Regions from separate parts of the Rhizobium anhuiense bv. trifolii genome, predicted to be linked through region 4. Evidence: predicted binding sites of a transcription regulator. Region 4 holds the regulator's gene; each other region holds the start of a gene.

Region 1 (7,174 bases), 1.9 Mb from region 4:
TCTGGATGCCGTTGAAGCGCACCGGCGAGCCGACACTAAGGCCGTTCGCCGATCCTGGAATCCGAACGATCAGTTCCGTCATCGGGCCGCCACGGCCATACTCCGCCATCCAGTAGACGAAGCCGAAGGCAGCCGCGATCACCAGCACCGTGAAAAAACCGACAATCGTGTAATTGGCTTTGGTTTCCATCTTATCCGGTCACTTCCCGCTGCTGCCGTGCCGCACGCCATTGTCCCGCGGCACGATCGACCGCGCCCGCTTACCCTTGAAATAGGCCTGCACCCACGGATCGTCATAGGCCAGCATGTCGTCGATCGTGCCTTCCACCATTACCCGCTTCTTTCCGAGCACGGCAATACGGTCGCAGACCGAAAACAGGCTGTCGAGGTCATGCGTTACCATATATACGGTCAGTCCCAGACTATCGCGCAGGTTGGCGATCAGTTCATCGAATTCGGCAGCGCCGATCGGGTCGAGACCCGAGGTCGGTTCGTCCAGGAAGACGAGTTCCGGATCGAGCGCCAGCGCGCGGGCAAGGGCGGCGCGCTTAATCATGCCGCCGGAGAGTTCGGACGGGTATTTGTCGGCGGCGTCAGCGGCAAGCCCGACCATACGGATCTTCAGATGCGCCAATTCGTCCATCAGCGAGCGCGGCAGATCGAGATATTCGCGCATCGGCACCTGGATATTTTCCTTGACCGTCAGCGACGAAAACAGCGCACCCTGCTGGAATAGTACGCCAAGCCGCATATCGAGCGCGTTGCGCTGGGGTTCGTCGAGTTCGTCGAAATCCTGGCCAAGGATCTTGATTGTGCCGGAGCGGCGCGGCAGCAGCCGGAGCACGGTGCGCATCAGCACGGATTTGCCGGTGCCCGACGCGCCAACGAATCCGAGAATCTCGCCGCGATAGATATCGAGGTTCAGATTGTCGAGCACCACTTTGGAGCCGAAGCCGACGGTGACGTCGCGCGCCGAGAGCACGACATCCCTGCCCTGTCCTTCGCTTTCGATCGGTTGCTCGTTCACGGGGCTCGCCATGCTAGAAGTTGATCGCTGCATAGAACATCGCAAATAACCCGTCCATCAGGATGACGACGAAAATCGCCTTCACCACCGCGGCCGTTACGTGCTGGCCGAGCGATTCCGCGCTGCCGCCGACCTTCAGCCCTTCGACGGCGGCGACAATGCCGATGACGAGTGCCATGAACGGCGCCTTGATCATGCCTGAGAGCACCGTCGACAGCGTCACCGCCTCGTGCAGACGCGCCAGGAAATTGGCGAAGGTGATGCCGGAATAACCCCAGGCGACCGCAGCCGCACCGGCGAGCGACGCGAAATTCGCCAGCACCGTCAGAAGCGGCAGCGCGATGGTCAGCGCCACCAGACGCGGGAAGATCAGCACACCGATCGGGTTCAGCCCCATCACCTTCAGCGCGTCGATCTCTTCGCGCATCTTCATCGAGCCGATTTCGGCGGTGATCGCGCTGCCCGAACGGCCGGCGATCATGATCGAGGTGAGAAGCACGCCGATTTCGCGCAATTGCAGAATGCCGACGAGATCGACGACGAAAACCTCGGCGCCGAAGTAGCGCAGCTGGAAGGCGCCCTGCTGGGCGATGATCGCCCCGATCAGAAACGACATCAGGAGGATGATCGGAACGGCGCGAACGCCCATATGGTCGATCTGGTTGACGATCGAGGCCGGCGAAACGCCGCTGCCGCGCCCGAATTTCATCTGCGCACCACGCACCGCCGAGCCGAGGATATACATGGCGGCGGCGAAATTGTCCCAGACCTCGTAGGTCATCTTGCCCACGGGCGCGAAGATGCGCGCGACGAGCGAGACCTTCTCCTGCTGCTCCGGCTCGGGTTTGGCCGGCTCCTCGGAAAACATCGCCAGCATTTCGTCGATATGCTGATTGGTGCCTTCGAAGCGAACCGTCCGTCCAGCCGCCTCCTCTTCCTTCTTCAGCCGGCACAGCAGCCAGATTCCGGCGGTATCGATATCCGAAATATGCGAGAGGTCGACAGTCAGGTCGCCGGCCTTCTGATGAAGGAGCTTTTCGAAGTCGCGCAGCACGAAATGAATATAGGCGCTGCGCCAATTGCCTCTGAGACGCACATGCTGCCCCGAACCATCGGCCTGGTCGTCCACGTCAAGCGAGGCAGCGTTGCGATTCTCGGCGTTCAAGATACTTATGTCTTTCAAGGCTTACAGCAACTTGCCGCGAATCGCGAACGGACCGTTCGACGACCGGCGCGTCAATATACAGAAGCAACGTGCAATTTCCATGCTCGCAGGACAGCAATAATGCCGCGCACCCTCGATATCCAGATGAATTCCTTTCCGATTGCCGGGACTTTCACCATCTCGCGCGGCGCCAAGACCGAGGCCGATGTCATCACCTGTACACTCGCCGAAGACGGTGCCCGGGGGCTTGGCGAATGCGTGCCCTATCGCCGCTATGGCGAGACCATGGAGAGCGTTTTCGCCCAGATCGAGGCCGCGCGTCCGCTGGTCGAGGCAGGCATTTCGCGCAGCGACCTGCTGTCGGCGATGCCGCCGGGCGCTGCGCGCAACGCCGTCGATTGCGCCCTCTGGGACCTGGAAGCGAAACGAACGGGTGAAAGCGTCGCCGTCCGTCTCGGCCTTGCCGATCTGAAGCCGCTCACCACCGCCTACACCATCTCGCTCGGTGAGCCGGAGGTGATGGCCGCCCAGGCGCGCGAACATGCCGGCCGCGCACTGCTCAAGGTCAAGGTCGGAACCGGCGATGATGAAAGCCGCATCCGCGCCGTCCGCGCGGCCGCACCCGATTCCAAAATCATCCTTGACGCCAATGAGGGCTGGCCGGAAGCGGTGCTCGAACGCCACCTCAATATCGCGGCGCAAGCGGGGGTGGCGCTCGTCGAACAGCCGCTGCCGGCTGGCCGCGATGGGATGCTTGCCGAAATCCGCCGCCCGCTCCTCGTCTGCGCCGACGAGAGCGTCCACCACACCGGCGATCTCGCAAGCCTCGCCGACCGCTATGACGCGATCAACATCAAGCTCGACAAGACCGGCGGCCTGACGGAGGCCCTGGCAATGAAGGCCGAGGCCGAACGGCTTGGATTCGGCATCATGATCGGCTGCATGGTCGGCACCTCGCTTGCCATGGCGCCGGCCGTGCTGCTCGCCCAGACTGCCGATTTCGTCGATCTCGATGGTCCGTTGCTGCTTGCACGCGACCGCGAGCCCGGCCTGCGCTACGCCGCTTCCCTGGTCTTTCCGCCGGAAAGCACCCTCTGGGGCTGAAGATAATAGGCTGAGATGACGAGGCCGAGGCCGGAGAGCGCGACCAGCGCCATGACGTAATAGCTGACGACACCGAGCCAGGAATAGAGATAACCCGACGTCAACGTCATCAGCGCCATCGCCATGCCGACATAGAAGAAATAGGCGCCCTGCGCCGATGATTCCTGTGTTTCCTGCACCGTCGCCATGATCCGCCGCTGCACACCGGTATGCACGAAGGCATAGGTGAAGCCGTGGAAACACTGCAGCAGAAAGAAACCGACAAAGCCCGTATTCATCGGAAACAGGATCCAGCGGCAGACGCTGACGGCGCAGCCGAAGCGGATCAGCGTCCAGGCGTTGAAGCGCCGGTTGAGACGTTTCGACAGGAAAAACACCGTTACCTCCGAAGCGACGCCGGCGCTCCAGAGTAGGCCGACTTGCGTGCCGGAGAAGCCGAGTTGATGCCAGTAGATCGAGGAAAAAGCGTTGAGCACAGCGTGGCTCGACTGCTGGATGGCGACGCCGATCAGAAGCAGCAGCAGATGCGGCTCGCGCAACCCGCTGCCGGTGGCGGCCGGAATGTTGATCGGCTGGCCGCGCCGCCGCGTCGGCCCGATGCGCGGACAGAAGATCGCCATGACGACGGTCATGATGAAGCCGAACACCATGATATCAAGCACCATCTCGCCGCCCCACCGGCTGATCAACTGGCCACCGACCAACGTCGAGACGATGAAGGCGATAGAGCCCCACACGCGCATCGATCCGTAATCGAGCCCCCAACGGCGCACGCCCGAGATGACGATCGATTCGACGACGGGTACATAGGGCGCGAAAGTGGCGCCCTGCAGCGCATAGACGATCGTCACAGGCCAGAAGGTCGTCGTCCAGAAGAGCGCAATCGCCGTCAGCAGCGACAGGCAGCCAGACCAGAGCAAGACGTCGGCGCGTTCCTTCAAGCGATCGGCGATCATGGCGACGACAGGCGCCACCAACACGCGAACCACCATCGGTATGGCAAGGATGATGCCGATCTCGTGATCGCTGAAGCTGTGGGTTGCGAGCCAGACGGGAAAGAACGGCAGAACGATGCCGTTGACGAGCAGCGGCGCACAATAGGAAAGCGCGCTGAGCAGCCGGAAGCGCGGCGGCGCTCCCTCACCCGTCGGGGAATGTTGAGCGGGAATCATGGGCGGACCTGAAGGAAACTGGACGTTGTCCTAACACGCCACCCTGGAGGCGACTATTGCGAGAAATAGCCGTTCTGAAACGTTTTAGAAAATAAATAGGGCCTGTCACCTGACGGTAACGGCTAAATTCTTGGGAGCGCGGGCACGGATGTGCCAGCACAAAAATCAAGCCGCCAAAATCAGGCAGCTTGGGGGGCGAGTTCGCCCTCGTCATGCATTTCGATGGCGGCAAGCGCCGGCACGCTGCTGGCGAGCGCCCGCCAGGTGATCAGTTCGAACGTACCGTCCTCGTGCTCGGCGACCGCCGTGCAGCTTTCCACCCAATCGCCGGTGTTGATGTAGCGGATGCCGTCCATGTCCTGAATGATGGCATGATGGATATGTCCGCAGATCACGCCGTCGGCGCCGTTTTTGCGGGCTTCTTCAGCCACGACGCGCTCGAATTCACCGATGAAGTTGACGGCATGCTTGACCTGCAGCTTGGCCCAGGCCGAGAACGACCAGTAGGGCATGCCGAGCCGGCGGCGCACCGCCGCCAGGAGAATGTTGATGCGGATCGCCGTATCGTAAGCCCAGTCGCCGAGATAGGCGAGCAGCCGGGCGTTGCGGACGACGACGTCGAATTCGTCGCCGTGCAGGATCAGGTATTTCTTGCCGTCGGCGCCGTCATGCATCATGCGCTCGACGACCTCGATGCCACCGAAATGCATGCCCGGGAAGTCTCGCAGGAATTCGTCGTGATTGCCGGGAATATAGACGACGCGGGTGCCCTTGCGCGCCTTGCGCAGCAGTTTCTGAACGACGTCATTGCAGACCTGTGGCCAATACCAGCTGCGCTTCAGACGCCAGCCGTCGACGATGTCGCCGACGAGCACGATCGTATCGGCTTCGTGGTGGCGCAGGAAATCCAAGAGGAAGTCGGCCTTCGCGGCCTTCGAGCCGAGGTGGACATCGGAAATGAAGAGCGTGCGGAAATGTCTGGGTTCCATCATGTCTTTCACGAGCTGCCGCTCATGTCCCCATCTTTCATCTAACCTTCCAAAACCAGACTCGTGTTTCAGGATGATGACAAGATGTGGAAAAGCGCTGCAAACCGCTCATCCCCCGCGGGCAGAATGCCCGTCGCCGCGCGGCCCGCCAGCCATGTTGCCCTGCGCATTCAGGGCGTTCATGATGACAGCGATTCATATCCGACAATGCGGGATGGCTGATGCGTATCTTTCTCGTTCGCCACGGCGAATCCCTCGGCAACATCAATGAACAGGCCTATCGCCAATTCGGCGATCATAACGTGCCGCTGACGCAGTGGGGCTATCGGCAGGCGCTGGAGGCAGGCAGCGTGATCGCCTCCTATGTCACGGCGTTGCCGAGCGCCGGTTTCGGCAAGCTGCACATCTGGTACTCGCCCTTTCTCAGGACGCGGCAGAGCAAGGATGCGCTGCTTGCAGCCCTGCCGGAAAGCGTCGTCGGTGACATCAGGGAGGATTATCTGCTGCGCGAGCAAGATTTCGGTCTCTTCACCGAGATCTATGATCATGCCGAACAGAAGCAGAAGTTTCCCGATGAGTTCGAAAAATGGGCAAGGCTGCGCAGCAACAGCGGCAAATTCTACGCGCGGCCGCCGGATGGCGAGAGCCGGGCGGATGTGGCCCAGCGGGTGCGCCTGTTCCTGCAGACCGTCATGCACGACGCCGAAAATAGCGACCACAACGTCGTGATCGTCGGCCATGGCGTCACCAACCGGGCGGTGGAAATGAACTTCCTGCACCGCCCCGTCGAGTGGTTCGAGCGCTCCGACAATCCCGGAAATGCCGATATCACCTTGATCGAGGGGACGCGCTCGCAAGGATACGAGTCGATCCTGCTGCATCAGGCGGTCGATCGGCAGCCGGGACAGGAAGGCGAACTGCGCGATGCCTATGGCGCCGACGTGACGATCACGCCGAAGCTCGGCGGCTAGCAACACAGCCAAGAAATGAACGGCCCGGTGCGAAGGTGTGTGGCGGTTTGCGCAAGGCAACCCGCCAACTCGTCGGTTCAGGCGGTGACGTCGCGTCAGCTCGGTGACGTCATGGTTGCCGGCTCCTGCGCGGTCGAGGCTTCCTCGTTCATCGCCTCCGGCCGTTTCGTCCTCAGGAGACGCAGCACGAAGACGAAGAAGACGGGAACGAAGAAGATCGCCAGCACCGTCGCCGAGATCATGCCGCCAAGCACGCCGGTGCCGATGGCATTCTGGCTGGCCGCGCTTGGCCCGGTGGCGATCGCCAGCGGCACCACGCCCAAGGTGAAGGCGAGCGAAGTCATGATGATCGGCCGGAAGCGCAGACGAGCGCCTTCGATCGCAGCCTCCATCAGCGATTTCCCTTCGGCAAAGCCGTCCTTGGCGAATTCGACGATCAAGATGGCGTTCTTCGCCGACAATCCGATGATCGCGATCAGGCCGACCTTGAAGTAGATGTCGTTGGACATGTCGCGGCTCATCACCGCGAGCACGCAGCCGATGACGCCGAGCGGCACGACCAGCATCACCGACAGCGGGATCGACCAGCTTTCGTAAAGCCCCGACAGCAGCAGGAAGACGAAAAGAATGCTGAGGCCGAACAGGAACGGCGCCTGCGATCCAGATCTGAGCTCCTCCAGCGACTGGCCGGTCCATTCGAAGCCGAAGCCGTCGGGAAGTTCGGCTGCCAGCCGCTCCATTTCGGC
Region 2 (7,174 bases), 130 kb from region 4:
AAGAAGCGCTCGGCGAGACCTGGCCGCTCAATCTGCTCGGCGTCGATTTTCTCGGCCGCTTCACCTCCTTCCGTCATGTCGGCGTCTTCCCCGAGCAGATCGTGCACTGGAGCTGGATGAAGGAGCAGGTCGAAAAGGCGGGCCGGCCGTTGAAGGTGCTGAATCTCTTCGGTTATACCGGCGTCGCCTCGCTGGTTGCCGCCGCCGCCGGCGCCGAGGTCACCCATGTCGACGCCTCGAAGAAGGCGATCGGCTGGGCGCGCGAAAACCAGGCGCTCGGGCGGATGGAGAAGCTGCCGATCCGCTGGATCTGCGAGGATGCGATGAAATTCATCCTGCGCGAGGAACGCCGCGGCAGCCAATACGACATCATCCTCACCGATCCGCCGAAATTCGGCCGCGGCCCGAATGGCGAGGTCTGGCATCTGTTCGAGCATCTGCCATTGATGCTCGACATCTGCCGCGAAATCCTGTCGCCGAAGGCGGTGGGCCTGGTGCTGACGGCCTATTCGATCCGCGCCAGCTTCTATTCGATCCACGAGCTGATGCGCGAGACGATGCGCGGCGCCGGCGGCGTGGTCGAATCCGGCGAGCTGGTGATTCGCGAAGCCGGCACTGACGGCAAGACTGAGGGCCGCGCCCTTTCCACTTCCCTCTTTTCCCGCTGGGTGCCGAAATGAGCAAGGACTTCCACGATCAGGGACCGCGCAGGGTCGGACAAGTGAAGGAAGTCACCTCGCTCGCCAATCCGATCATCAAGGACATCAAGGCGCTGACGAACAAGAAGTCGCGCGAGGAAAGCGGTACTTTCCTCGCCGAAGGACTGAAGCTCGTCATCGATGCGATCGAACTCGGCTGGACGATCCGCACGCTGGTCTATGCCAAGGCCGCCAAGGGCAAGCCGCTGGTCGAGCAGATGGCGGCCAGGACCGTCGCCTCGGGCGGGCTGGTGCTCGAAGTCAGCGAAAAGGTGATCGCCTCGATCACCCGCCGCGACAATCCGCAAATGGTCGTCGGCATTTTCGAGCAGCGCTGGAAGCCGCTGCGGGATATTCGGCCAAGGGATGGCGAGACCTGGGTGGCGCTCGACCGGGTGCGCGACCCCGGCAATCTCGGCACGATCATCCGGACAGCGGATGCGGCCGGTGCTTCCGGCATCATTCTGCTGGGAGAAACGACCGATCCCTTCTCGCTCGAAACGGTGCGGGCCACCATGGGCTCGGTCTTTGCCGTTCCGGTTGCGCGGGCGACCCCCGAGGAATTCATCGCCTGGCGGAAATCGGCCGGCGTTTCCATCGTCGCGACGCATCTGGCCGGCGCGGTCGATTACCGCACGATCGACTACCGGAAAAAGCCCGTCGTGCTCCTGATGGGCAATGAACAATCCGGCCTGCCGGACCAGCTGGCGAGCGAAGCCGATGCGCTTGCCCGCATTCCGCAGCAGGGCCGCGCCGATTCCCTGAACCTCGCCGTCGCCACCGCCGTCATGCTTTTCGAGGCGCGCCGCCATCTCCTCTCACTTGCCGAGGGCAAATGACCGAACAGACGCTTGCACGCCCCGCGCTGTTTTCACGCCCGGCGCCGATTCTTTTCTTCATCGTCGTCGCCGTTCTTATCGACCAGATCGTCAAGATCGCCGTCGATCACTACCTGCCGCTGCAGGAGGTCGTGCCGGTCGTTCCGATGCTGGCGCTCTACCGCACCTACAATCTCGGCGTCGCCTTTTCGATGCTGTCGGGCATGGACGGCTGGTTCATCGTCGGCATGCGGCTCGTCATCGTCGCCTTCGTCATCTGGCTGTGGTACCGCACGGCGAAGGACCGCTGGCTCGCCCATCTCGGTTATGCGCTGATCATCGCCGGGGCAATCGGCAATCTCGTCGACCGCTTCGCCTATGGGCATGTGATCGATTACATTCTTTTTTACACCGAAAGCTGGTCCTTCGCGGTGTTCAATCTCGCCGACAGTTTCATCACCATCGGCGCCGGTTGTGTCATTCTCGACGAGTTGCTGCTGCCGAAAAAGACCGGCCGCTAAAATCTTATCGAATTCCTGAAGGCATTCGGAAGAGGCCTCATGTTATCCAGGTACCATGCACAACCTGGGACAGTTGCACGAAAGATTGTCCGCCGCCTTCGGTGGACCCGCCGCCAAGCCGCATGAAGAGCGGATCGGGGCCATCTTTTCACGACCGAAAGCATCGGCACCCCGGGGAACCGAAGACCGCCAGAACGGGCCTGCCGCGACGCGGCGCCTGCTGTTCTACTGGCTGGGCGGCGCCGGCCTGCTTGCCGCAACGATCCTGATGCTGCTTGCCCATGCCGGCGATCCGCTGCTGCTTTCGGGCGGTCTCGTCGTTCTTGGCCTTGCCGTCATCGCCAGTTACGCCCTGCTGATGGTACGGTCGCGCACGGCCGGGCAGCGCAACGGCAAATCCACGCCGGATTCGAACGATGGCGCAAAGCTGTTTGCCGACGTCCACGACGTGCTCGGCGACATCACCCTCGGCCGCACCATGGACCGGCGCATCATCTCCGCCAACGACACGTTTCGGCGCCTGACCGGGCGGCTGCGTCCGGAGGGCAAAACCTGCGAGGAGATCGGGCTTGCCTTCCGCCCCGGCCCGATACCGCACTGCTACGACGTCGAGATCTCGACGCCGGAGGGCCAGCGCATCTTCCTGTGGCGCGACGTCGTCACCCGCGACCCGGCAAACGGTCGCCTGCTGCTGCAGAGCGTTGCCCGCGACGTCACCGATGAGCGGCTGATCGCGCAGGGCCGCGAGGAGGCGCGGCAGAAGGCCGAATATAACAGCGCCGCCAAATCCAGGCTGCTTGCCACCGTCAGCCATGAGGTGCGCACCCCGCTTTCCGGCATTCTCGGCATGACGCATCTGATCGCCGAGACGCGGCTGACGCAGGAGCAGCAGGACTATCTGGCGAACATCCGCCAGTCTGGCCACGCGCTGACCCAGCTGGTCGAGGACCTGCTCGATTTCTCCACCATCGAAGTCGGCCGCTTCGCGCTGCACCCGCGCTCGGAATCGCTGCGCAAGCTTCTGGAAAGCGTCGTCGAGATGCTCGCCCACCGGGCGCATGAAAAGGGTATCGAGATCGGCGCCACCGTATCGTCCGACGTGCCGGAGAATATGAGCTTCGATCCGGCGCGGCTGCGCCAGGTTCTCTTCAACGTCATCGGCAATGCCGTGAAATTCACCCAGCTCGGCGGCGTTTTCATCCGCGTGTCGCTCGACGCCGGCGATCTGCTGATCACCGTGACCGACAGCGGTCCCGGCATGACGGCCGAGGAACAGGCGCGCGTCTTCGGCGAATTCGAGCAGGGCGGGACCTTTGCCGACAAGAGCAGCGGCACCGGGCTCGGCCTTGCCATCTCCGCTCGCATCATGCGCGAATTCAACGGCGCGCTGACGGTTGCCAGCGAAAAGGGCAGAGGCAGCGAATTCACCATCCGCTTCCCCGTCGACATCGGCAGCGAGCGCCCCGACCGGCGAAACACGCTGCTTGCCGGCAACAGCGTCGTGCTGCTGGCGCCGGCAGGTGCGGCCCGCACCGCCATTGCCGAGACGATCAGCACACTCGGTGGCTTCTGCCATCTCGTCGGCGACGGCGAAACGGCGCGGGCAACGCTGCTCGGCTTGGCAAAGAGCGGAAAGCGGCCGACGGATATCATCATCGACCACCGGATGTCGGCGGAATTTTCCGCCCATCTTGCCGACCGCGCCGACATCGCCGCTCTTGGCCTGCGCAAGGTCCTGCTCGTCAATCCGGAAGAGCGCAGCGCCCATCCGCTCGACCTCTTCGACGCCTGGCTGATCCGGCCGCTGCGCGAGCAGTCGCTGATCGACGTGCTGCGCGGGCGCATGCGCGGCATGGAGAAACGCGACGCGCTGAACGACAACCAGCCGGGCTTCGGCCTTTCGGTGACGGAGACGCTGGTTGCGGCGAGCGGGCTCAGCATCCTGCTCGGCGAGGATGATCCGATCAATGCCATGCTGGTGCGCGTCGTCCTGGAAAAGGGCGGGCACAAGGTGCGCCATGTCGAGGATTTCGAGTCGCTGCTCGACTATGCGCTCTGCGAAGCGAATGCCCGGCCCGACATCATCATCAGCGACCTGTCGATGCCGGGCGGGAACGGCATCGACATGCTGGGGCGCCTGCGCGGCCATGAAAGACGGCTCGATCTTGCCCCGGTGCCGGTGATCGTTCTCACCGCCGACAAGAGCGACGAATCACGCCGGCAGGTCTTGCTCAACGGCGCCAACCGCGTCATGGTTAAGCCGGTCGACCCGGTGCGGCTGCTGACCGAAGTTCAGGCGGTCGCCGCACTTTCCGCCCGCCGCGCTGAGGCGCGGTAAGGCGCGTCGAAACCGGTACGCTCCTTGCGTTTGGGAAATTCAAAATGTCACTTTCCTGTCGTATAGAAGTGTTTTATGGCGTCGATAAGCCGGCAACGGGAGAATCGCCATGTCCGCCATCGACATCCTGAATCGTGACACCACGGCGGAGGCTGCGCGGCCTTCGACGGCTGCTGTGCAGAAGGACGGCGACATTCTCGGCCGCATCGGCAATCTGGAAACCCGCCTGGCCCGCACGGCACGCGAGATCGATGCCGCCCAGGCTGTGCGCTACCGCGTCTTCGTCGACGAAATGAAGGCGCAGCTGCCGCTGGAGGCCATGCGCCGCCAGCGCGACGTCGACGCCTATGACGCTTTCTGCGACCATCTTCTCGTTCTCGACCGTGCAATCGAGGGCGACCCGGAAGACCAGATCGTCGGCACCTACCGGCTGTTGCGCCAGGATGTCGCCATCGCCAATGGCGGTTTTTACTCGGCTTCCGAATTCGAGATCGAGGGCCTCATTGCCAAACATCCGGATAAGCGCTTCATGGAACTCGGCCGTTCCTGCGTGCTGCCGGAATACCGCACCAAGCGCACCGTCGAACTTCTGTGGCAGGGCAACTGGGCCTATGCGCTGAAGCACGGCGTGAGCGCCATGTTCGGCTGCGCTTCCTTCCCCGGCGTCTATCTGGAAAGCCATGCGCTGGCACTGTCCTTCCTCTACCACAATGTGCTGGCGAAGAACGAATGGGCCGTCGGCGCCCTACCGGACCTCGCCCGCAACATGGACCTGATGCCGGTCGAAGCCATCAACCCGAAGCGGGCGCTGATGGCCCTGCCGCCGCTGATCAAGGGCTATCTGCGCCTCGGCGCCATGGTCGGCTCCAGCGCGGTCATCGACCATGCCTTCAACACGACCGACGTGCTGATCGTGCTGCCGATCGCCAGCATTTCCGACCGCTACCTGAATTATTACGGCGCCGACGCCGGCCGCTTCGCGAGCTAACTTGGTCTACTTCGAGTGACGATCGTCCGTCACAGATCGGCTCGCCTTCTGGTGTCCGACGGGTTCTCTCCATAGGCCGCCCGATAGGTTGCCGCAAAGCGGCCAAAGTGAAAGAATCCCCACTTCAAGCAGATGTCCCGCAATGGCTGCCGGTTTGAAGGATCGCGCAGATCCTCTCGCACCGCCTGCAAGCGGATCGTCCTGAGGTAGGCAGCCGGTGTGGTTCCCTTGAAGGCACGAAAACCGCTTTCAAGCGCGCGAATAGAAATGCCGGCCGCCTCCGCGACGCTCTGCATCGTCAACGGCTGTGCGATGTTCCCATGCATGAATTCAACTGCCCGACGGACATGCCGGGGTGCGATCAGGTGGATTTTCCTGTCGAGAAGGTGCGAGAGCCGATGAGGAACCGAGCGCACCAACAGATCGGCAAACCCCTGGGTCAGGTTCAACATGGCGATTGGCGAGTGAAGGAGCGGCCCATTGTTGCGCATGCCGATGATGATCGTTTGGGCGAGGCTGCCGATCAACTGTCCGGCTGCGGTGGAAAGATCGACGAGCGGCGCCAGGTCCATTGGCCCGGTCAGGGGTGTCTCCAGTATGGAGGCGACGGTTTGAGCGATGATCGTCCAGTTCAGGCTCAGTGTATCCGACCGGTGAGGCGCTGCCCGTACGGAAACCCGTTCCGGCTCGAGATTGTTCATCAACAAGAGCCGCCCAGGTGTCCCTTGGATCACGTTCCGACCCAGCGTTACATCCAGAGCGCCCCTCCGCGGCATGATGATTGCCAGCGTTTCCGGCGTTCCATGGGCCGTTCTTGCACCCCAGCCGCCGGAATCCTGGTTGCTGACCAGCGACAATCTTTCATCACCCCAGAAGCCAACCTTCCAGTCGAGCGGTTTCTCCCGACCATTGCGCCATGCATCGAACGAACCGAACCCCCTGGTCAGAGCCTCGACCATATCGTCGAAGGTTGCCCCCTGAAATCGGGCGATGAAATTGGCGGATGCGTTTTCTGGCATGGGACACCAACCGGCTGATATCAAACAACTGAGCTGCAAAACCGCATCGATTGCCCGCGGTCTTTCAATGTCCCTGCGGGCAAATTATGCCGCCCCCTACAGGCCTATTGTATCAAAAGTATGACTTATCGGAAGAGCAGACTTCATCAGCTGCCACGAAAACTTGTGCCCGGCCGACGGGCAGTCGGCCGGGCACGGAATGCCGTCTCATATGTCGCAAGAGGCGCGTTTACGAACCCGCCCCATAGGCGGCGATCGCCGCCATGTTGACGATGTCGGAATCCTTGGCGCCCATCGCGGTGATCTGCACCGGCTTGTCGACGCCGACGAGGATCGGACCGATCACCGTGGAGCCGCCAAGTTCTTGCAGCATCTTGGTCGAGATCGAGGCCGAGTGGAAAGCCGGCATGACGAGCACGTTGGCCGGGCCGGACAGGCGGCAGAAAGGATATTGCTCCATCACCTTGCGGTTCAGAGCGACGTCGGCCGCCATCTCGCCGTCATATTCGAAATCGACGCGACGCTTGTCGAGGATCTTCACAGCCTCGCGCACCCGCTCGGAGCGTTCGCCCGAGGGATGGCCGAAGGTGGAATAGGCAAGCAGGGCGACGCGTGGCGAATAACCCATGCGCCGCGCCAGACCCGCGGCCTCCTCGGCAATATCGGCAAGCTGCTCGGCCGTCGGCATGTCGTGCACCGCCGTATCGGCCACGAAGACCGTGCGGCCGCGGCAGAGCGCCAGCGACACGCCGATGATGCGGTGGCCGGGCTTCTCGTCGATGCAGCGGCGTA
Region 3 (7,174 bases), 1.8 Mb from region 4:
TGACGGGGCGAAGCCGTCGAGATACCAGGCGTCGAAGCCGGGCTTTGCCGCGGCGACACCGTCGAGCGCGCGGCCGCAGACGACGCTGAGTCGCGTCTGAGGATCGAGATCGAGCGAGACGGTTCCAGCAGGCGTCTGCGGCCAGGCCGCCGTCAGCGCCTCGCGCTCGCTATCGATCTCCGGCCAATGCGACAGCGCCCGGCCGATCTCTTCGCCACGCATCGGATGGAGCTCGAAGGAGATGAAATGCAGGTGCTGGCCGCCGGCTCGGTGGAGCTTCCACTGCCGCCAGGTCTCGGCGAAGTTCAGGCCGGTGCCGAAGCCGAGCTCGCCGATCATGAATTCCTGCCGCCCGTTCCAGCGCTCAGGCAGGCCGTTGCCGGCGAGGAAGACGTGGCCGCATTCCAGCCGGCCATCCGTCTGGCAATAAAAATGATCGCCAAAGGCGGTGGAATAGGGCATATCGCCGTCGCGCCATTCGAGCGGCTGCGGCGCGCCTGCGCCAATCTGATCGGGGTTCACGTCTGTCATGGAAAAAGCCGATAATCCTCAGCAGGTCTCAGGTCAATCATCCTCGGAATTGCTGATCGTCGGCGGCGGCATCATGGGTCTCTGGGCGGCCGTCCACGCCGAGCGCCGGGGCATCCGTACCCTTATTGCTGACGCCGGCAGATTGGGCGAAGGCGCAAGCGGCGGCCTGCTCGGCGCGCTGATGCCGCATATGCCGGATCGGTGGTCTGAAAAGAAGCAGTTCCAGTTCGATGCGCTGGTCCTACTCGAAGCCGAAATCGCAGCGCTCGAAGCAATGACCGGGCTTTCCGCCGGTTATACCAGGTCCGGGCGGCTGATCCCGTTGCCGAAGCCGCATCTCAACCGCATAGCGTGCGGCCATTTCGAAGACGCCGAGCGCCATTGGCGGGCGGGCGAGCGCCGCTTCCACTGGCATGTGCTCGACAGTCCGCCGGTCGATGGCTGGATCGAGCCGTCCGCCGGCAAGAGCGGCTTCGTGCACGACACGCTCGCCGCGCGCGTTGCGCCGCGGTTGCTGATCGCGGCGCTTACCGCCTTCCTGCGGCGGGCAAAACACGTGCGGATCATCGAACATGCCAGGGTTGCAGGCCTTGATCCCGATCGCGGCACCGCCGAAATAGGCGGCGAAAGCTTGGCTTTCAGCCGCTGCATCCTTGCCGCCGGCTATCAGTCCTTTCCGCTGTTGCAGGAGCTGACGCCCGGGCTGAAGCAGCCGCTCGGCCAGCCGGTCAAAGGGCAGGCGGCTCTGTTGAAAGCCGATATCGACCCGTCGCTGCCGACGATCTTTCTCGACGGGCTCTATGTCGTCGCACATGAAGGCGGGCACGTGGCGATCGGCAGCACCAGTGAGAACCGCTTTGACGATCCCATGTCGACCGACGCCCAGCTCGACATGCTGATCGAGACGGCGCGGGTGATCGTGCCAAGCCTTCGCGACGCCCCGGTCGTCGAGCGCTGGGCAGGGCTTCGCCCGAAGGCGATCGACCGGGATCCGATGATCGGTCGCCACCCCGATCACCCACGCCTGATCGCGCTGACCGGTGGCTTCAAGGTCAGCTTCGGCCTAGCGCACCGGCTGGCGGAGGCGGCGATAGCAATCGCAGGCGATACAGATTGCGGATTTTTGTTGCCGGAAAGCTTCGCAATTTCAAGCCACATCGCGGCGGCTTCACGTTAAACGTGAATTAGGCGCCGCTGCGTTTCGTTATTCTGTCATGCAAATCACCTATCTGCTTGCGCATCGACAGCGCCTGAAGTCAGCGGCGCTCACTTCCTTGATGGAGGAAATTGCATGCGCTATGCCATTTGCTTCACGCCCCCGGCGAGCGACCCTCTATCGCTCGTGGCCGCCAGTTGGCTTGGCCGCAACGTGTTTTCGGGCGATATGGTGGAGCCTCCGGCCGTTCGTGGTCTCGGCATTCACGAGATCGCCTTCCATACCGCCGTGCCGCGGCGCTATGGTTTTCACGGCGTTTTGAAGACGCCATTTCACTTGTCTTACGAGATGTCGGAAGCGCAACTCTTGCGCGATCTGATGCGTTTTTCCGGGACCTTCGTTCCCTTCCAGATTCCGCGTATCGAAGTCGCCCGGCTCGGCAATTTCTACAGCCTGCTGCCGAGTATTCCCTGCGAGCAGATCCAGTATCTCGCCTCGGCGATCGTGCAGGAATTCGATCGTTTCCGCGCGCCGCTGAGCGAGGCCGAGATCGAACGCAGCGATCCGGACGGGCTGTCGGCGACGCAATTTGCCAATCTGCATCGCTGGGGTAGCCCTTACGTGATGGAGGAGTTCCGCTTTCATATGCCGGTGACAGGCCCTGTCAACGCGATCGACATGCCGCGCATCGAGCCGGCGCTGCAGACGATCTTCGAGCCTGTGTTATGCGAGCCGGTCACGGTTTCCAACGTGGCGCTGATGATCGAGGAGGGCACCGGCGGCCCTTTCCGCGTTCATTCGCTGCATCCGATGGGCAAGGTCAGCGCGCGCAAGATCGCCTGAATATCCAGGCTAAAGATTTGTTCCGTAATGGGAAAATCCCGTTGCGCAGTTTCCGTCTCGACATTCCGGCTGCGGATGCTACCGTTCCCCGTCTTTTCAGAAGGTGATTTGATGGTATCCGAGACCTATCCGCGCAATCTTGTCGGTTATGGGCGTTTGACGCCCGATCCGAAATGGCCGGACGAGGCACGCGTCGCCGTGCAGTTCGTCATCAACTACGAGGAGGGCGGCGAGAGTTCGATCCTTGACGGCGATCCGGCTTCCGAAAACCTGCTGTCGGAAATCGTCGGCGCAGCCGCCTGGCCTGGGCAGCGCAACCTCAACATGGAATCGATCTACGAGTATGGTTCGCGTGCCGGCTTCTGGCGGCTTTGGCGGATGTTCACCGATCTCAAGGTGCAGGCGACCGTCTACGGCGTGACGCTGGCAATGGCCCGCAACCCCGAGGCCGTCGCCGCGATGAAGGAGGCCGGTTGGGAAATTGCCAGCCACGGCTACCGCTGGCTGGAATACAAGGATTTTCCTGAAGATCTGGAGCGCAAGCATATCCTCGAAGCCGTGCGGCTGCACACCGAACTCACCGGTGAGCGGCCTTACGGCATGTATCAGGGCAAGCCTTCCGACAATACGCTTCGGCTGGTGCAGGAGGAGGGCGGTTTTCTCTATTCCTCCGATTCCTATGCCGACGACCTGCCTTATTGGGTGAAGGGCGTCGACGGGAAACCCTTCTTGATCATCCCCTATACGCTCGAAACCAACGACATGCGGTTTGCGACGCCGCAGGGCTTCAACGCCGGCGATCAGTTCTTCACCTATCTGAAGGATGCCTTCGATACTCTTTATGAGGAAGGCAAGGCGGGCAGCCCGAAGATGATGTCGGTCGGCCTGCATTGCCGTCTCGTCGGGCGCCCGGGCCGGGCGGCGGCACTGAAGCGGTTCATCGAATATGTGCTGAAGCACGAGAAGGTCTGGATTCCGCGCCGCATTGAGATCGCCGAGCACTGGCACAAGCATCATCAGCCGGATGCGCTCTGATGATGTCGCGCGAGGATTTTGTCTCCCGCTTCGGCGGCGTCTTCGAACATTCGCCTTCTATTGCCGAGCGCGCCTATGACGCCGGCCACCTGCCGGCGCCGCTGACGGCATCAGGCGTGCATGCGGCCCTTGTGGCCGTCTTCCGGGCGGCAAGCCGAGAGGAGCGTCTCGGCGTGCTGCTGGCTCATCCCGATCTTGCCGGGCGCCTCGCCATAGCAGGCGAACTCACCGAAGACAGCCGGAAGGAGCAGGCCGGCGCCGGTCTCGACCGGCTGAGCCCGGCCGAACACGGCCGCTTCACCGAACTCAATTTGGCCTATGTCGAAAAATTCGGCTTTCCCTTCATCATCGCCGTCAAGGGGCTCGGCAAAGACGACATCCTGTCGGCTTTCGAAACTCGCATCGGCAACGATCGGGACGAGGAATTTGCGACCGCGACGGCGCAGGTCGAGCGGATCGCGCTGCTACGGCTGACATCGATGCTGCCGGAGGCTGAATGAAAGAGCGGCGCGCTATCGATTATCTCAACGAGATGTATGAGGCAGCATCCGAAGCGCTGTCTTTCGTCGGCGGAATGGATGAGGCGGCGTTCGCCGGGGACAAGCTCACCTTCAAGGCGGTTGCCTTCTGCCACTTCACCATCGGTGCTGCGGCGTCCCGCCTGCTCGTCACACATCCAGAATTTGCGACCGAGCATCCCGACCTGCCATGGACGAAAATCTGTGGCACGGGCAATCGCATTCTCGAGGACGTCTTCGATCTCAATCCCTCCGAAATCTGGGAGGCGACGTATCGCACGCTGCCGGAACTTCTTTCCGCGATCGACGCTGTCCGTTACTGGCATGCCCAAGGCGAGTGAAGCCATGTCCGAATTTCTCGAGATCCGCCCGCTCACCAAATCCGCCTTCGCACCCTTCGGCGAGGTGATCGAAGCCGATCCGGCCTCGATGCGGCTCATCAATGGCGGCACGACGGAGCGTTTTCACGCGCTGGCCGCCGCTGAAGCGACGGGCGAAGGCGCACGCGTCATCATCAACCTCTTTCGTGGCCAGCCGCGTGCCTTCCCCTATGAAATCACCATGATGGAGCGGCACCCATTCGGCAGCCAGAGTTTCTCGCCGGTCTCTGGCCGTTCCTTTCTCGTCATCGTTTCCGAGGACGAGAACGGCCGTCCGCGCAGGCCGCAGGTGTTTCTGGCGCGTGGCGATCAGGGCGTGAACTACCGCCGCAACGTCTGGCATCATCCGCTGATGGTGCTCGGCCAAGCCTCAGATTTCCTGGTTGTCGACCGCGATGGGCCGGGCAATAATCTGGAAGAATTCTTCTTCGAAACCTCTTACATCGTCAAAGAGCCAGCCCTATGACCGGACTGACCACGCATGTTCTCGACACCGCCCTGGGCAAGCCCGCCGAGGGTCTGAGGATCGATCTTTTCCAGCTCGACGGCGAGATCCGCAGACATCTGAAGACGGTCGAGACCAATGCCGACGGCCGGGTCGACGGTGGCCCCATCCTGGTTGGCGAAGGCTTCCGGGCCGGCATTTATGAACTGGTCTTCCATGCTGGCGACTATCTGAGGGCGAGCGGCACGCCGCTGCCGCATCCTGCCTTCCTCGACATCGTGCCGATCCGCTTCGGTATCGCCGATGTCACGGCGCACTACCATGTGCCGCTGCTGATTTCGCCCTATGGCTATTCCACCTATCGAGGCAGCTAAAAATGCGGTTTGCGGCAATTGCGGATATCCACGGCAACCATCTGGCGTTGGAGGCGGTGCTTGCGGATATTCGTGCGCAGGGCATCGATGAGATCGTCAATCTCGGCGATTTCTTCAGCGGACCGCTCGAGGCGGGCAAGACGGCAGACCTGCTGATGCCGCTTAGCCTGACCTCGGTTCGCGGCAATCACGACCGCTACCTCATCGAACAGGATACGGCTTCCATGCATGCCTCGGATGCCGCCGCCTATCGGCTATTGTCGTCGTCGCATCTCGATTGGGTGCGTAGCCTGCCGTTCGATACCGTCTATCGCGGCGAGGTCTATCTCTGCCATGCGACGCCGAAGGACGACAATCTCTACTGGCTGGAATCGGTTTCCCCGGAGGGCTTCGTCTTTCTGAAGCCGATCGAAGCGATCGAGGCGCTGGCGGAGGGCGTCGACCTGCCGCTGATCCTCTGCGGCCACAGTCACATTCCCCGAGCTATCATGCTTTCCGACGGCCGCCTCATCGTCAATCCCGGCAGCGTCGGCTGCCCGGCCTATGACGACGAACTGCCCTATTACCACAAGGTGGAGGCCGGTCATCCGCTGGCCAGCTATGCCATTCTGGAAAAGACGGCGGCCGGATGGACATGGCAGTTCCGAGCCGTCGCCTATGACCATAAGGCGATGTCGGCATTGGCCGCCGAAAGGGGCCGTGCCGACTGGGCGGGCGCGCTGGCAGCGGGTTGGGTGAGATAGAGCACGATGCCGAAAAGTGTGAACGGCTTTCGGCATCGTGCGCTAACTATTTAATTTAGAACAGGATTCAGATTTTAGGCCGAACCGGCCTGATCTAGTCCAGACCCGTCAGCGCGGCGATCATTTCTCCTTTGGTGCCGGGGGGACGATCGGCTTTGCCGGGGCTGCAGCCGGTGTTGCCGGCTTTACCGGGGCTGCGGCAGGTATTGCCGGTCTTGCCGGTTTTGCGCCATCGAGATTTCCAAGGAGGGACGAGATGGCGTCGTCGCCCTCGAAGCCGGCCTCCTTCAACAATTTGTCGAGGATCGGTTTGTTGGCCTGATAGGAGAGGAGCTGGCCGGCCAGTCCTTCGCCGAGGCCGATGCCGTTTCCTCCGGTCGCGCCGTTTCCGCGACCGAGCATGCCGCCGGTATCGAAGATCCTGATATCGGAGATCTTCTCGATCGGCTTGACCGCTTCGGCTAGTGCTTCGGGAATGATGCGGATACGCTCGCGGGTGATCTCGAACTCGATGATGGCAGCGCTCAACTTATTGCGGGCGTCGTTGAGCAATGCCTCGCTCTCGGCGGCGGCCTTGCCGGTTTCGAGAATACCCTTGGCCTTGATGATCGCCGCATCCGCCTCGGCGGTGGCGAGCGTCTTGATGGCCTCGGCCTGGTCGCTTGCCGCCTGTTTTTCGGCCTCGGCGCCGACGGTGACGGCGGTTGCTTCCGTCTCGGCCTTCTTGCGCGCGTCGATCACGGCAATCTGCCTTTCGCGTTCGGCGATCTCGATCGCCTTGGCGGTGCCGACCTTTTCCTCTGCCGCTATCGCCAGCGCGCGAGCCGCTTCCGCAGCCGCCTTCGCTTCGGATTCTTCGCGGCTCTTGTTGGCAACGGCGATGGCGCTTTCCTGCGCCACGATCTGCAGATCGCGCTTGGCTTCGGTGTCACGCTGCTGGACGGCACGGGCCGAATCGATGTTGGCGCTTTCGCGGGCCTGCTTGGCGGACGCCTCGCGTTCGGCGATCGCCTGTTCGGAAGCGATGCGGGCTTCCTCCTCGGCGCGTTTTGCGGCTTGTTCCTGCTGCGCGGTTTCGGCGCGTGTCGCCGCGGATTTGTTGGCGATGTCGCGTTCCTGGCTGAGCTCGGCTTCCCGTTTGGTCCGCTC
Region 4 (7,174 bases):
CGTGAACTTGCCGTCGAATTTCAGCGAGGTGCCGAGCAGCACCGTCAGCACGACGACTTCGGCAAGCAGCCGGGCGACGGGAGCGGGGTAATGATGGCGCTCGAGGATCGCATCGAGCATCGGGCCGAGCTGGACGGCACGGCCGCGCACATCCAGACCCTCCACCTGAAAAGGGACGACATGATCATCGCCGGCGAAATCAAACTGGCCGAGGGCGGCTGCAGCTTCTGCCATGGCTTTCACTCCTAGTTTTCAAGCGACAGCCCAGCGTGGCCTTCGCTCGCGCGGTCGCGAGTGTGTGACTCGCGACACCAGATTATGGTTCAGATCGCGCCCAGGCACCAAGCAAGAATCGACTTCTGCGCATGAAGGCGGTTTTCCGCCTCATCGAAGACTACGGATTGCGGACCGTCGATCACTTCGTCCGTCACTTCCTCACCGCGATGAGCAGGCAGGCAATGCATGAACAATGCATCATTGCCGGCCTTCGCCATCAAAGCCGCGTTGACCTGATAAGGCTGGAAGACATTGTGACCCCGGGCCCGATGTTCCTGATTCATGGAGACCCAGGTATCGGTCACCACGCAATCGACGCCGGCGACCGCACGGTCGGCATCATGGCAGAGCATGATTTCGGCGCCCTCATTGCGGGCCCAGTTCAGATAGTGATCCTTGGGCTCCGAGCCAAGGGGCACGGCCATGTTCATGCGATAGCCGAAGCGCGCCGCCCCTTCGACCAGCGAATGCAGCACATTGTTGCCGTCGCCGGTCCAGGCGATGGTCTTGCCCTTGATCGGGCCGCGATGCTCTTCGAAGGTCATGATATCGGCCATGATCTGGCAGGGATGGGTGTCATCCGTCAGCGCATTGATCACGGGCACGGTCGCGTGCTCGGCAAGCTCCAGCAGCCTGGAATGCTCGGTGGTGCGGATCATGATCGCATCGACATAACGCGATAGCACCTTGGCCGTGTCGCCGATCGTCTCGGCGCGGCCGAGCTGCATCTCGGTGCCGGACAGGAACAGCGTTTCGCCGCCGAGCTGGCGCATGCCGACATCGAAGGAGACGCGGGTGCGCGTCGACGGCTTCTCGAAGATCATCGCCAGCATCTTGCCGGCGAGCGGCTTGTCGCCCGTGCCGGCCTTGAAGGCCTGCTTGCGGGCGAGCGCATCGTTCATGATGGTTCTGAGATCGGCTGACGTGACCGCCGAAAGATCGAGGAAATGTTTAGGAGCCATAGTCTTCTTACCTGTGCTGCGCCCGCAGGCGGCAATCCCTTCAAGCCGTCTTCTTGACCTTGGAGGCGCGAATGCTCTCGGCAGCGCGCTCGATGCGGGCAAGGCCCTCGCGGGCTTCCTCGGCGGTGACCACGAGGGGCGGAAGAAGACGGATGACATTGTCGCCGGCGGGCACGCCGAGCAGATGGGCGGCGCGGATCGCCTGCAGCAGTTCGGCTGAGGGAATGGCGGCCTTGACGCCGAGCAACAGCCCCTCACCTCTGATATCCTCGATCACATCGGGATAACGGTCCTTCAGCGAGGCGAGGCCCTGGCGGAAGACAAGCGCGACGTCGCGCACCTGCTGGAGGAAGCCATCGGCGAGAATGATGTCGAGCACGGCGCTGCCGACGGCCATGGCGAGCGGATTGCCGCCATAGGTCGAGCCGTGCGTGCCGGCCTTCATGCCGGAGGCAGCCTCTGCTGTGGCAAGGCAGGCGCCGAGCGGGAAACCGCCGCCGATTCCCTTGGCGACCGCCATGATGTCGGGGGTGACGCCCGACCATTCATGGGCGAAGAGCCTGCCGGTGCGCCCGACCCCGGTCTGGACCTCGTCGAGGATCAGCAGCAGGCCATTTTCGTCGCAGATCTGGCGAAGCGCCTTCATGAATTCGGGGGTGGCCGGACGCACGCCGCCCTCGCCCTGCACCGGCTCGATGAGAATTCCGGCGGTGGCATCGGTGATCGCGGCGCGCACCGCTTCGATGTCGCCGAAAGCCACCTGATCGAAACCCGGCGCCTTGGGGCCGAAGCCCTCAAGATATTTCTCCTGGCCGCCGGCGGCGATCGTCGCCAGCGTCCGGCCGTGAAAGGCGCCCTCGAAGGTGATGATATGGAAGCGCTCGGGATGACCCTTGGAATACTGATAACGGCGCGCCGTCTTGATCGCGCATTCGAGCGCCTCGGCGCCCGAATTGGTGAAGAACACCTTGTCGGCGAAGGTGGCGTCGGTCAGCCGTTTGGCCAGACGCTCCTGGCCGGGGATCTCATAGATGTTGGAGAGATGCCAGACCTTGTCGGCCTGCTCCTTCAGCGCGCCGACCACATGCGGATTGCTGTGGCCGACCGAAGTGACGGCGACGCCGGCGCCGAAATCGAGATATCGCTCGCCGCTTTCGGTGATCAGCCACACGCCCTCGCCTCGCTCGAACCGCAACGGGGCACGAGAATAGGTGTCATAAAGCGGCGCGGCTTCAGCCATAGCGCGATCTCCCATCGATGTTATCAAGCTCCGGACTCCGGCTAAGAAAACCAGGCCCGAAAAATCAAAAATGCCGCCTTGCGGCGGCGACTGGCACTATTTCCTTTTCGCGCTGCAATGTCAACAAAACTGCGCCCTTAGCGCATGCAGCAAGCTTGTACAGCAGCATTATCCGTCCTCAACAGGCATTATTGCAGAAATGCCACGCCGGGGCAGCAAGTTGGGGAAAACTTGAAATTCGATTCATCCGGATTCATGCGACTCTTGTCACGGAGTCAGCCTCACACTAGGTTAAAGTTCAATTACTAGACTGCATGCGGCGGAACTAGTCACCAAAATTGATCAAGCGTTTCTTGTTTCGGAGCCTTCCGGGACAACGGTGAGGGATTCTGCCATCACCAACGCAAAAGGTGGAGACAGGGCATGAACTGGACAGACGAGCGGGTCGAGAAACTCAAGAAGCTCTGGGCCGAAGGACTGAGCGCCAGCCAGATCGCGGCACAACTTGGTGGCGTCAGCAGAAACGCGGTCATCGGCAAGGTGCATCGGCTGAGCCTCCCCGGCCGTGCCAAGGCCGGCGGTACCGCCAATGCCGCCCGAACGCCGAAACGCAATACTTCTGCGCCGCGCGCGCCGAACTACGCCTCACGGGTCGCCACTCGCACCGTTACCCGCCAGCAGGGCGCGACGATGCTGAAGGAAGAGATCGAGATCGAAACGATCGAGGAAATGGAATACGTGCCGAGAGGCAACGTGGTCGTTCCGATTTCCCGACGCCTCGGCCTGACGGAACTGACCGAACGCACCTGCAAGTGGCCGGTCGGCGATCCGCTGAAGGACGACTTCCACTTCTGCGGCTGCGAATCCCCCGACAATTCGCCCTATTGCAGCTATCACCAGAAGCTTGCCTACCAGCCGGTCAACGAACGCCGCCGGGCAGCAGCGCGGGCCAGCTGAGCGGGTAACATCGCCGCACATGAGAAACGGGCCGACTGGCCCGTTTTTTTGTGGTTATTGGTTCGCGCGGATGGCTGCCCCTCATCCGCCTGCCGGCACCTTCTCCCCGCTTGCGGGGCGAAGGGGATATGCCGCGACCTCTCCGTTCCCCGCTAACCTGTCGCAGGGCACGTCCCCTCGCCCCGTTTTACGGGGAGAGGGTTAGGGTGAGGGGCAGACGCTAGCTCGAGCGACGTTGTCAGCAATCAGAATGGAGGCCCTCAGGCTTCCATCGAATAACCGGCGCCGCGGACGGTGCGGATGACGTCCTGCATGTTGGAGAAATTCAGCGCCTTGCGCAGGCGGCCGACATGGACGTCGACGGTGCGTTCGTCGACATAGATATCGTGGCCCCAGACACCGTCGAGAAGCTGCGAGCGGGAGAAGACCCGGCCCGGCGACGACATCAGGAATTCCAGCAGGCGGAATTCGGTGGGGCCGAGGCGGACTTCGCGGGTCTTGCGATGGACCCGGTGGGTTTCGCGGTCGAGTTCGATATCGCCGCATTTCAGCACCGTCGACAGCACCTCGGGACGGGCGCGGCGCAGCATCGCCTTGACGCGGGCAACGAGCTCGGGGGTCGAGAAGGGCTTGACGACATAATCGTCGGCCCCCGTCGAAAGCCCGCGGACGCGCTCGCTCTCTTCGCCGCGCGCCGTCAGCATGATGATCGGCAGGCGCTCGGTTTCCGGCCGCATGCGCAGGCGCCGGCAGAGTTCGATGCCGGAGACGCCAGGCAGCATCCAATCGAGGATGAGCAGATCGGGCGTGCGCTCCTGAAGCCGCATTTCGGCTTCGTCGCCACGAAGGATGGTATCGACCTCGAAGCCTTCCGCTTCGAGATTGTAGCGAAGAAGCACGCTCAGGGCTTCCTCGTCTTCAACAACTGCAACTCTCGGGATCATGCGTGTCGGTCTCCTCGCGCATGATCCTTGAACCGGGGATGGTTCAAGCAATGCACCCTGCGCAAATTCAGAATTGGCTGCGACCTCTTTGCGCGCCCCGGATGGGCGCGCACGCAAGCTTCTAGCCCGGCCGTCCGGCCCGGGCGGTTATTCGGTTACCGCGCCGACGGTGTTGGCGCTGTCGTCTTTCGGACGATCGCCTTCCGGCTGCGCACCTGTCGCCATGTAAAAGATCGTCTCGGCGATGTTGGTGGCGTGGTCGCCGATGCGCTCGATGTTCTTGGCGCAGAAGAGAAGATGCGTGCAGCTGGTGATGTTGCGCGGATCTTCCATCATGTAGGTCAGGAGCTCGCGAAACAGCGAGGTGTACATCGCGTCGATCTCGTTGTCGCGTTCGCGGATCGCGTTCGCCTTGTCGGCGGAGCGATTGGTGTAGACATCGAGCACTTCCTTGAGCTGGACGAGCGCCAGTTCGGAGAGATGCTCGAGGCCGCGGGCGAGCTTGCGGGGAACGCCGGTGCTTTGGACGGCGATGACGCGTTTGGCGGTGTTCTTGCCGAGGTCGCCGACGCGTTCGAGATCGGCGGCGATGCGGATCGAGCCCATGATTTCGCGCAGGTCCGCGGCCATCGGCTGACGGCGGGCGATGGTGACGATCGCCTTGTCGCCGATTTCGCGTTCGGCGTGATCGAGGATCACATCGTCGGAGATGACCTTCTGCGCCAGCGCGGTATCGCCGTTGACCAGCGCCCGCACGGCTTCGGCGACCATCTGCTCGGCCAGGCCGCCCATTTCGGAAATCCGCCTGGACAGGAACTTCAGATCATCATCATAGGCAGAATAAATATGTGTCGATGCCATGGGGCTTTATCCTCGAATAACGGAAAGGCTTGGTGACGCCAGGATCAGCCGAAGCGACCCATGATGTAATCCTGGGTGCGCGGATCGTCCGGATTGGTGAACATCTTGTCGGTGTCGTTCTCCTCGACGAGATTGCCGAGGTGGAACATGGCGGTGCGCTGCGAGACGCGCGCGGCCTGCTGCATGGAGTGGGTAACGATGACGATCGTGTAGTTCTCGCGCAGCTCGTGGATCAGTTCCTCGACCTTGGCGGTGGCGATCGGGTCGAGCGCCGAGCAGGGCTCGTCCATCAGGATGACCTCAGGGCTGACGGCGACGGCACGGGCAATGCAGAGGCGCTGCTGCTGACCGCCGGACAGGCCGGTGCCGGATTCATGCACGCGGTCCTTGACCTCGTTCCAGAGGCCGGCGCGCTGCAGGCTGGTCTCGACGATCTGGTCGAGATCGGCCTTCGACTTGGCCAGGCCATGGATGCGCGGGCCGTAGGAGACGTTTTCGTAGATCGTCTTCGGAAACGGGTTCGGCTTCTGGAAGACCATGCCGACGCGGGCGCGAAGTTCGACGACGTCGATATCCGGATCATAGATATCGTCGGTATCGAGCGTGATCTTGCCGGTGACGCGGCATCCGTCGATCGTGTCGTTCATGCGGTTGAGGCTCCGCAGGAAGGTCGACTTGCCGCAGCCGGACGGGCCGATCAGGGCGGTTACGGTGTTTTCGCGGATGTTCAGGTTCACATCGAAAAGCGCGCGCTTTTCGCCGTAGTAAACCGAGACATCCTTTCCGATCATCTTATACGGGACGTTGCTCATCTTGTGATCCAGCGCCTTTTCAACTGCAGCTTCCGTCAACATGTTCATGATGTTTAACTCCGTTTACCAGCGGCGCTCGAAGCGACGACGCAAGAGGATGGCGCCCATGTTCATGACGATCAGGAACAGGAGCAGAACGATGATGGCACCCGAAGTACGCTCGACGAAGGCACGTTCGGCCTCGTTGGCCCACATATAGACCTGTACGGGCAGAGCCGTCGAGGGATCGAGCGGCGTCGTCGGCGCGTTGGCGACGAAGGCGACCATGCCGATCAGGAGCAGCGGCGCGGTTTCGCCGAGCGCATGCGCCAGGCCGATGATCGTGCCGGTGAGGATGCCGGGCATGGCGAGCGGCAGAACGTGGTGGAACACCATCTGCATCTTGGAAGCCCCGAGGCCGAGGGCTGCGGCGCGGATCGACGGCGGCACGGCGCGAAGAGCGGCACGCGTGGCGATGATGATCGTCGGCAGGGTCATCAGCGTCAGCACCAGGCCGCCGACCAGCGACGCCGAGCGCGGCAGGCCGATGAAGTTGATGAAGACGGACAGACCGAGCAGACCGTAGACGATCGAGGGAACCGCGGCGAGGTTGTTGATGTTGACCTCGATCAGGTCCGTCAGCTTGTTCTTCGGCGCAAACTCCTCGAGATAGATCGAGGCGGCGACGCCGATCGGCAGCGACAGCACCAGCACGATCAGCATCAGGTAGAGCGAGCCGATGAGGGCGACGCCAAGGCCTGCGGCCTCCGGACGGCTGGAGTTGCCGTTGACGAAGAGGCCGGTGTTGAACTGCTTGTGAAGAGCGCCGCTCGCCTTCAGCTCGTTCATCCAGCCAACCTGCTTGTCGTTGACCTTGCGGTTCTTCTCATCGACCGAAAGATCGATCTGGCCCTTGTTGGCGCTGTCGACATTGGCGTCGGCAAGCACCGTGACATTGACCGTCTTGCCGATGATCGACGGGTCTGACATGACCATGTCGCGCAGCTGGATCGGGGCGCTCTTCGACAGCATGGCCGAGGCATCGCGCACATCAGGGCGGCTTGCGGCATTGATGTTCAGTTGCTTGACGATCGCGTCGCGCAGGAGAACCGGATAGTTGGCGGCGATCAGCACCGAAGGGTC

What was found. Region 4 encodes PhoB, which activates phosphate uptake and scavenging genes when phosphate is short. Its sites were predicted from a motif close to TGTCATNNANCTGTCAT; they were not measured.
Region 1: NE851_RS22300 (UDP-2,3-diacylglucosamine diphosphatase) is a predicted target of PhoB. The motif match lies at 5,523-5,539, and genes of this name have one in related genera.
Region 2: olsB (l-ornithine N(alpha)-acyltransferase) is a predicted target of PhoB. The motif match lies at 4,421-4,437, and genes of this name have one in related genera.
Region 3: NE851_RS27465 (DUF1045 domain-containing protein) is a predicted target of PhoB. The motif match lies at 1,731-1,747, and genes of this name have one in related genera.

What each region holds. Positions count from the first base shown of each region.
Region 1 covers NZ_CP098803.1:2,745,728-2,752,901, forward strand. The annotation lists gene NE851_RS22275 (MlaD family protein) at 1-190, opposite strand, end outside; gene NE851_RS22280 (ABC transporter ATP-binding protein) at 200-1,039, opposite strand; gene NE851_RS22285 (ABC transporter permease) at 1,041-2,210, opposite strand; gene dgcA (N-acetyl-D-Glu racemase DgcA) at 2,313-3,296, shown strand; gene NE851_RS22295 (MFS transporter) at 3,248-4,468, opposite strand; gene NE851_RS22300 (UDP-2,3-diacylglucosamine diphosphatase) at 4,648-5,460, opposite strand; gene NE851_RS22305 (histidine phosphatase family protein) at 5,679-6,428, shown strand; gene NE851_RS22310 (multidrug efflux RND transporter permease subunit) at 6,524-7,174, opposite strand, start outside.
Region 2 covers NZ_CP098803.1:703,412-710,585, reverse strand. The annotation lists gene NE851_RS12050 (class I SAM-dependent methyltransferase) at 1-680, shown strand, start outside; gene NE851_RS12045 (TrmH family RNA methyltransferase) at 677-1,537, shown strand; gene lspA (signal peptidase II) at 1,534-2,037, shown strand; gene NE851_RS12035 (PAS domain-containing hybrid sensor histidine kinase/response regulator) at 2,093-4,375, shown strand; gene olsB (l-ornithine N(alpha)-acyltransferase) at 4,485-5,363, shown strand; gene NE851_RS12025 (helix-turn-helix transcriptional regulator) at 5,393-6,382, opposite strand; gene NE851_RS12020 (NADP-dependent malic enzyme) at 6,612-7,174, opposite strand, start outside.
Region 3 covers NZ_CP098803.1:3,790,871-3,798,044, reverse strand. The annotation lists gene mnmC2 (tRNA (5-methylaminomethyl-2-thiouridine)(34)-methyltransferase MnmC2) at 1-531, opposite strand, end outside; gene NE851_RS27470 (NAD(P)/FAD-dependent oxidoreductase) at 530-1,708, shown strand; gene NE851_RS27465 (DUF1045 domain-containing protein) at 1,823-2,530, shown strand; gene puuE (allantoinase PuuE) at 2,642-3,565, shown strand; gene uraD (2-oxo-4-hydroxy-4-carboxy-5-ureidoimidazoline decarboxylase) at 3,565-4,065, shown strand; gene NE851_RS27450 (HepT-like ribonuclease domain-containing protein) at 4,062-4,424, shown strand; gene NE851_RS27445 (ureidoglycolate lyase) at 4,429-4,929, shown strand; gene uraH (hydroxyisourate hydrolase) at 4,926-5,282, shown strand; gene NE851_RS27435 (metallophosphoesterase family protein) at 5,285-6,025, shown strand; gene NE851_RS27430 (flotillin family protein) at 6,146-7,174, opposite strand, start outside.
Region 4 covers NZ_CP098803.1:830,557-837,730, reverse strand. The annotation lists gene NE851_RS12710 (Hsp33 family molecular chaperone) at 1-234, opposite strand, end outside; gene argF (ornithine carbamoyltransferase) at 324-1,238, opposite strand; gene NE851_RS12700 (aspartate aminotransferase family protein) at 1,279-2,478, opposite strand; gene NE851_RS12695 (GcrA family cell cycle regulator) at 2,902-3,435, shown strand; gene phoB (phosphate regulon transcriptional regulator PhoB) at 3,696-4,379, opposite strand; gene phoU (phosphate signaling complex protein PhoU) at 4,527-5,240, opposite strand; gene pstB (phosphate ABC transporter ATP-binding protein PstB) at 5,285-6,100, opposite strand; gene pstA (phosphate ABC transporter permease PstA) at 6,116-7,174, opposite strand, start outside.